DNA from 2 places in the Frankia sp. CeRuru1 genome. Region 2 is predicted to be linked to the other one. Evidence: riboswitches for the same ligand, from Rfam matches in the RefSeq annotation. Region 2 holds a riboswitch; the other holds the start of a gene.
The links. A riboswitch is a leader RNA that binds a small molecule or an ion and turns the genes downstream of it on or off. The one in region 2 is predicted to bind cyclic di-AMP.
Positions count from the first base shown of each region.

Region 1 (3,377 bases), on a different contig from region 2:
AAAACAGGCTTCAACGGACGAAGCGTAGTATCAGGCCGATCACTCGCGTCGATCTCGTAGCAGGGCCGTCACACCTTTGTTGACATGTCACACATCTGGCCTGATACGGGACTCTCCGCTCATCGTCGCCCATCGGCAAACAGGATGATCGGCCAAGCACAAATGCCTCCGCACGTCGTACCGCCAGGTTGATGAGCGGGCGCGCACGCGCGATACCAGGCCGTCGGTCCCTGCTCAAGCAGGCGCGCCGAGTGTGCTCTTTTTCACGCACCCTATTCAATGCTTGGCGACTCGCCGGGTGGCGTGGTTATGGTTTTCGCCGTGCCCGGCAACAACGCCGGGCATTCGTCGGGCGGCACGCCGAATCCTGCCCCCGGCCGACGATTTCTCGAACCGGGCGGCAGGAACGGGGGACCCATCTCCGAGTATCGAAAGGATTCGATGCTCTCGGGGTGAAGCCATGTGCGACGACCACACGGAAAGGTGTTTCCGGTGCGGCTTCCGTCTCCAGGGAATCCCTGGCACGGCCGGGCAGTTCCCAGCCCGAATCCGACAGCTCACCTCGCAGGCGTGGGGAAGGACCACAAGACATGTCCGACGCACGTATCAGTGGCCGACAATGCCGCGCCGGTACCCGCAGCCGGGCCCGGGCCCTCGTGGTCGCACCCGTACTCGCGGCAGCGGTGGGCGGCACCTTCGCGCTCAACCAGCCGGCCGGTGCGGCCACCACCTGGACGGGCCTGCGGCAGTGCGAGTCCGGCGGTGACTACACGATCAACACCGGCAACGCGTACTACGGCGCCTACCAGTTCTCCGCCAGCACCTGGCACGGCCTCGGCTACAGCGGTCTGCCGCACCAGGCTCCCCCGGCTGTCCAGGACGAGGCCGCACTCAAGCTCGCCCGGCGGTCCGGCTTCGGCCAGTGGCCGACCTGTGGCCGCGGGATGGGCGCCGACCAGCTCGCGGGCGGCTCGTCGAGCTCCTCGGGCCAGGCGTCGCGCACGGCGGAACGCAGTGAGCTGACGGTCAGCCCCATCTCCGTGAGCACCCCCGTATTCACCCGTAACCTGACGACCGCACTGGCCAGGCAGGTACGCGACGACGTGCGGGCCTGGCAGGCCCGCGTCAACCATCTGGGGTATCCGATCACGATCGACGGCCGTTACGGACCACGCTCCGCCGCAGTCGCCCGCGCCCTGCAGGCCGCCAAGGGACTCGCCGTCGACGGCATCGTCGGCCCGGCGACCTGGCGGGCCACCTTCAGCTGATCCTCTCTATCAGCTCTATCAGCTCTATCAGCTGATCCATTCACTCCGTCAGCTCCGTCAGCTCCGTCAGCTGATCTGTTCACTCCGCTCCCGCGACGGGGGACGACCGCCGCGGCAACCGGGCATCCCACCCCGGCGACACCGGTCAGGGGATCTCACCTCGACGACGGGCCGGCCCGACCGGCCTCCGGACGATCTCCGGTTGACGGCCCGTACGGGCTGGCCCGTGCAACCCACCACCAACATCACCCGGACCACACCCTGACCGGCCTCCGGCAGGGCCGCTCTTCGGCAGAGCCGATCTTCGGCAAGGCCGGCGAGGAACAGCAGGACCAGCGAGCCACCTGCGGAACCTGTACGGAAGTGGCACGATTCGCGCGATCCTCACTGGTTACTCCGGACCACCCCGGTTTGCGCTCCATGAGCGGTTCTCGCTAGAGTGCCGCTCACTCGCCTCGTCGGCGAGGCCGCCCGGACGGACGCCGAGTCCTGCCCCCGTGCGAGCGGCCGGAACGAACATCAACCGCAGCGGGCAGGAGTGGGGGACCCACATTTCGGGCGCCGCAAGCGGCGTCCTTGGGGTAAAGCCGGTGCATCCCGGTCCATGGTGGAGAGCGGTTCCTACTCGCCACCCGGGGTCGGATCCTCCGGCCGGGCCATCCCAGCCCGCACCCGACAGCTCACCCCGCAGGCGACGGGATTGGACTAACATGCCCTCTGGGCGTCGTGGCGGCAGACATCGAGCACCGCAGGCCCCATCGCCCGCCGGTCGCATCCTGCGCACCACCGGCGCGGTCACGGCCATCGTCGGCAGCGGCCTCGCGGTCACCGCGGCTCCGGCGGGCGCGGCCACCGCCGATGACTTCGCCAAGCTCCGCCAGTGCGAGTCCGGCGGCAACTACGCGATCAACACCGGCAACGGCTTCTCCGGTGCCTACCAGTTCGACGACCGGACCTGGCACGGGCTCGGGTACTCCGGCCGGCCGTACCAGGCGTCGCCCGCCACGCAGGACGAGGCGGCCGCGAAGCTCTACAACCAGCGGGGCTGGCAGCCATGGCCGTCCTGCTCGGTCAAGATGGGCCTGACCAACAACGGCCCGGCCAGTGTCCCGGGCGGCTCTGGCGACGTCATCCAGCAGGCCATCACCCCGGTGGAACCCCCCATGACGCTGGACCGGGCTCGCCGGGAGATGGGGGACGGCTCGTTCAGGGGCACGGTCCTCGACGCGTCCCTCAGCGACGACGTCCGCCCGGAGGCCTTCGTCTGGCAGGACAGAATGCGCCAGAAGGGCTTCGTACTCACCGTCGACGGCAAGTTCGGACCGCAGTCGCAGGGCATCGCCGCGCTGTACTCGTACCTCACCCGGGTGAACGACGGTCAACCCGGGGTCGTCGGCCAGAATCTGTGGAACGTCAGCGTCAGGGCCTGACCGACCCGGTCACCGTGCGCGCAGGGCGGGCGCGTCCGGGGTGACCTCCATGACGTGTGCGGCCAGTCGTCGGGCAGGATGCACTCATGACGACGCCGTCCGCCTCGGGAAAACCCAACCTGCTCTCCGGTCCGCCGCCGACGCTCCTGCCCTCCGACGCGGCCGCGACCGAGGCGCTGGCCGCCGGTGATCCGCCGGATGCCGTCGCCGCCCGGCTGCCCGCGTTCAGCGCGCCCTGGGCCGCGCTCGCCGAGCTCGCGCTCACCGGCGGACGACCCGTCGAGGCCTATGCCTACGCCCGCACGGGCTATCACCGCGGCCTCGACGCCCTGCGCCGCTCGGGCTGGAAGGGCAACGGGCCGATCCCCTGGTCACACGAACCCAACCGCGGGTTCCTGCGTTCACTCGCCGCTCTCGTCCGGGCGGCCGCGGCCATCGGGGAGGCCGAGGAGGCCACCCGCTGCCGGACGTTCCTGACTGACAGCGATCCCGTCGCCGCCAGTGAGCTCGGCTTCACCTGACAGTGAGTTCATCAGGCCGCGTCGGTGGTGGAGGCCAGCGAGGACGCCGCAGCCGGCCCCACGGCCCCGCCATCCCTAGTAACCTCGCCCGGTGCCTGCTCTTGTCCTCATCGGTGCCCAGTGGGGCGACGAGGGAAAAGGAAAGGCGACCGACCTCT
Region 1 covers NZ_CDWWEW010000132.1:4,437-7,813, reverse strand. Annotated here, with positions in the region: cyclic di-AMP (ydaO/yuaA leader) riboswitch at 349-584, shown strand; gene AC08OP_RS11770 (transglycosylase family protein) at 591-1,268, shown strand; cyclic di-AMP (ydaO/yuaA leader) riboswitch at 1,780-1,976, shown strand; gene AC08OP_RS11765 (transglycosylase family protein) at 1,979-2,698, shown strand; gene AC08OP_RS11760 (DUF3151 domain-containing protein) at 2,785-3,219, shown strand; gene AC08OP_RS11755 (adenylosuccinate synthase) at 3,311-3,377, shown strand, end outside.
Region 1: linked by a shared signal. The riboswitch ahead of AC08OP_RS11765 (transglycosylase family protein) and the one ahead of AC08OP_RS00450 (transglycosylase family protein) in region 2 are both predicted to bind cyclic di-AMP.

Region 2 (3,377 bases):
TCTCGCTGAGCGCGCCCCGACACGCCGGTGTCGTCCGCCGTATACCGTGGTCACATGGTCATTCCCCGGGCGTGTCCTGGTCGGTGGTCCTGATGGCCGGCGCCGCTCGCCGGGGCGGTGGGATCGCCCGCGGCGGTCAGGGCGGTCGGGCCGCCAAGTCCGGTTCCCACCGCAAGGGGGCCTCCACGGGCAGCGGCGGTCACGGCCGCAAGGCGCTGGAGGGCCGTGGGGCCACGCCGCCCGCGCAGCTGCGCCCCGGCCATCCCGCCCAGCGTCGTGCGGCGGCGGCTGCTGCGGCCCGTTCCGCATCGGCCGGAGCCGAGCGGGGTCGAGCGGCTGCCGGCCGGCGCGGGGATGGTGGCCGCGCCGTCGCCGCTGCGGCCACCACCGGGCCGAGCGCCGCGGGGGGTTCCGCGGGGACCGGGCGCCCACGGCGGACCGAGGGCGACGAGCTGGTGGTCGGGCGCAACGCGGTGGTCGAGGCGCTGCGGGCCGGGGTGCCGTCGTCGACCCTTTTCATCGCCGGCGGGCTGGACTTCGACGAGCGGCTCGCCGACGCCCGCCGACTCGCCGGGCGGGCCGGGATCGCCGTGGCCGACGTCGGCCGCACGGATCTCGACCGGATGTGTGGCACCGCTCCGCATCAGGGTCTCGCCCTCGTGGTACCGCCGTTCCGGTATGCCCATCCGGATGATCTCCTCGCCCGCGCGCGCTCGTCCCCCCCCGGTCTGCTGGTGGCGCTGGACGGGGTCACCGATCCCCGCAACCTCGGGGCTGTGGTGCGCTCGGCCGCCGCCTTCGGTGCCCATGGCGTCGTCGTTCCGGAGCGTAGGGCCGCCGGCATGACCGCCGCGGCCTGGAAGACCTCGGCGGGGGCCGCCGCCCGGCTGCCGGTGGCGCGCGCCACCAACCTGGCCCGCACGCTCGTCTCCTACGCGGCGGGCGGCCAGTTCGTCGTCGGTCTGGCCGCGGGCGGCGAGGTGAGCATCGACGAGCTCACGATGGCGACCGACCCACTCGTCCTGGTGATCGGCTCCGAGGGACGCGGGTTGTCCAGGCTGGTCGAGCAGCGCTGCGACGTGAGGGTCCGGATCCCCATGGCGGGTGCGGTGGAGTCCCTCAACGCGGGGGTGGCCGCTGGGATCACGCTGGCCGAGATCGCCCGCCGCCGTCGGATCGGCTGAGCCGGCCGATCGGTGGGTCCGCCGGGTCTCCGCCGGGCGGGGCTGCGGACGTTGACCTGGCCGGCGTCGCCGTGGCCGGGAAACCGTGACCGGGAAACGTAGCGCGCAGCCCCGTGTCCCGGAGGGGACACGGGGCTGCTGGCCGCGCGCCGATCAGTACCGGCCGGGCGCGGACAGTGAAAGCTGGCGCGGGAAGTCGGGCAGCTCAGATCTTGTGACCCCAGCACGGCTTCGATGCGTACCAGGGGCTCGTCCCCTGCTGGGCGTACAGGATGCGGGCGCGGTGCCACTGCTCGGCGACGCTGGCGTGCTGCGGCAGACCCTTGCCGCCGACCCCGCGCCAGGTGCTGGGCAGGAACTGGAACAGTCCGCCGGCGCCGATGGAGTTGACCACGCGCGGGTTTCCCCCGGACTCACACGGAATCACCTTGGAGAGGAAGCGGTCGGCATTCGTCGACGCGTTGGCCGGCTGGGACAGCGCGAGGCCACCGCCGATCGAGGCCGCGAGAGTGGTGGCTGCGATCAAGGCCCGGGAACCGAGCCTGATGCGGTTGAGGCCACGAGCGAGCGAACGAGCGTTGGACATTGAGTTGCCCTTCCCCACGCCTGCGAGGTGAGCTGTCGGGTTCGGGCTGGGAATGCCCGGCCGCGCATCGCGGCTTCACCCCGAGAACGCCTTTTCGTGGCGCCCGGAATTGGTTCCCCCGCTCCTGCCGAAGGTTCGATTCTCGTCGAGCGGGGGCAGGATTCGGCGTGCCGCCCGACGAATGCCATCAGGTGACGGCACGGCAATGAACATAGCTGAGAGTGACCCAGGAAAAACAAGAGTACGTGAGGATGCACACAGTGCATCCTGTTTACTTGTTCCGATCTTTTTAATGGTGTTTCGCGCCCGCGTGCGCGCCCGATTCTAGAGGTTGTCCAGTGGGCTGGAAATCCCCAGTCCGTAGCTGGGTCGTCACGTTGACGGTAAACAATACGCGATGCGTGGAGAAACTGTTCCGCCGCGTGGTGATCAAGCCTCTGCTACCCGCTGCCGGCAATCTCTAACCAGGATCTGGAAAAATCTGTGCCGGCGTTCCGGCGGGCCCGCACCTATCGCCCGCTTTCCGGACTATACGGCACGAGGGAATCATGTCATATGTCGGATCTACCAGTCGGTGCCGGACACCCGGTCCCGGCGCTGCGTCGCCGCCAGCCGCCAGCCGCCATGCCGCCATGCCGCCCGCGAGGCGGGTGCGTTCGGGTCGGTCAGCGGTTGTAGGACCAGGCCGAGCCGGTACCCCGGTACTGCTCCACCGGGATTGGTGTGGTTCCGGCCCGCATCCGATCCGTGTAGAGCTGACCGTGCAGGTGGTCGATCTCGTGGGCGACAAGCCGCGCCAGCCCCTGCCGATAGACGGTGATGTGCCGGTTGCCGTCGATATCGGTGTGTTCGACGTGCAGCTCCAGCGGCCGGGGGACGAGGCCACGGACGTCAAAGAAGCTCAGGCAGCCCTCGTACTGCTCGTCGGTCTCCCGGGAGGTTTCGATGACGCTGGGGTTGAGCAGCGTGAGCGTGTCGCCGCCCGGGGTACGCACGATCGCCGCGGCGCGGTTGATGCCGACCTGCGGCGCGGCGATGCCCATGCCCTTGCCGAAGGTGTGCAGGGCGGATACCCGTTCGAGGGCGGAGGACAGCTCGGCGACGACCCGGCGCGCGTCCTCGGCCTCGTCGGGCAGGGCGAACGGGCGGGCCGACTGCCGCAGGATCGCCTCACCCTCCTGCACGATGCCAACGGCCGCCATCTGATCGCTGGGACGTGTTCCGGTCTCCGCGGCCGGATCACGTTCCGGCACGGTGGCCCGGAAGTTCCATTCCAGTCGGTAGCGGGCGTGCAGCGGCGGCTCGGTGGTCGACCAGGTGAAGATCCGCCGGTCGCCGGAGTCGGTGCGGGCGATTGCGGTCCGGAACGGGAAGGCATCGGCGGTCATCGACGTCTCCATGCCCCAGACCACGGGATCCAGCTCGGCCGGAAAGTCCAGCTGCACCGAGAGGAAACTCGTCGGTACCCGCACGGCACGCTGGAACCACGGCCCCCACTTCTCCCTGCTCACCTGGTAGCTGTAGTTGATCCATGCCGATTCGCCGGGATAGAGCGGAAATCGCCCTCGACTGTTCTCGAAGAGCAGCCAGACCTCCTTGAGCGCGTC
Region 2 covers NZ_CDWWEW010000002.1:45,294-48,670, forward strand. Annotated here, with positions in the region: gene rlmB (23S rRNA (guanosine(2251)-2'-O)-methyltransferase RlmB) at 93-1,184, shown strand; gene AC08OP_RS00450 (transglycosylase family protein) at 1,390-1,770, opposite strand; cyclic di-AMP (ydaO/yuaA leader) riboswitch at 1,773-1,939, opposite strand; gene AC08OP_RS00455 (peptide deformylase) at 2,436-3,377, opposite strand, start outside.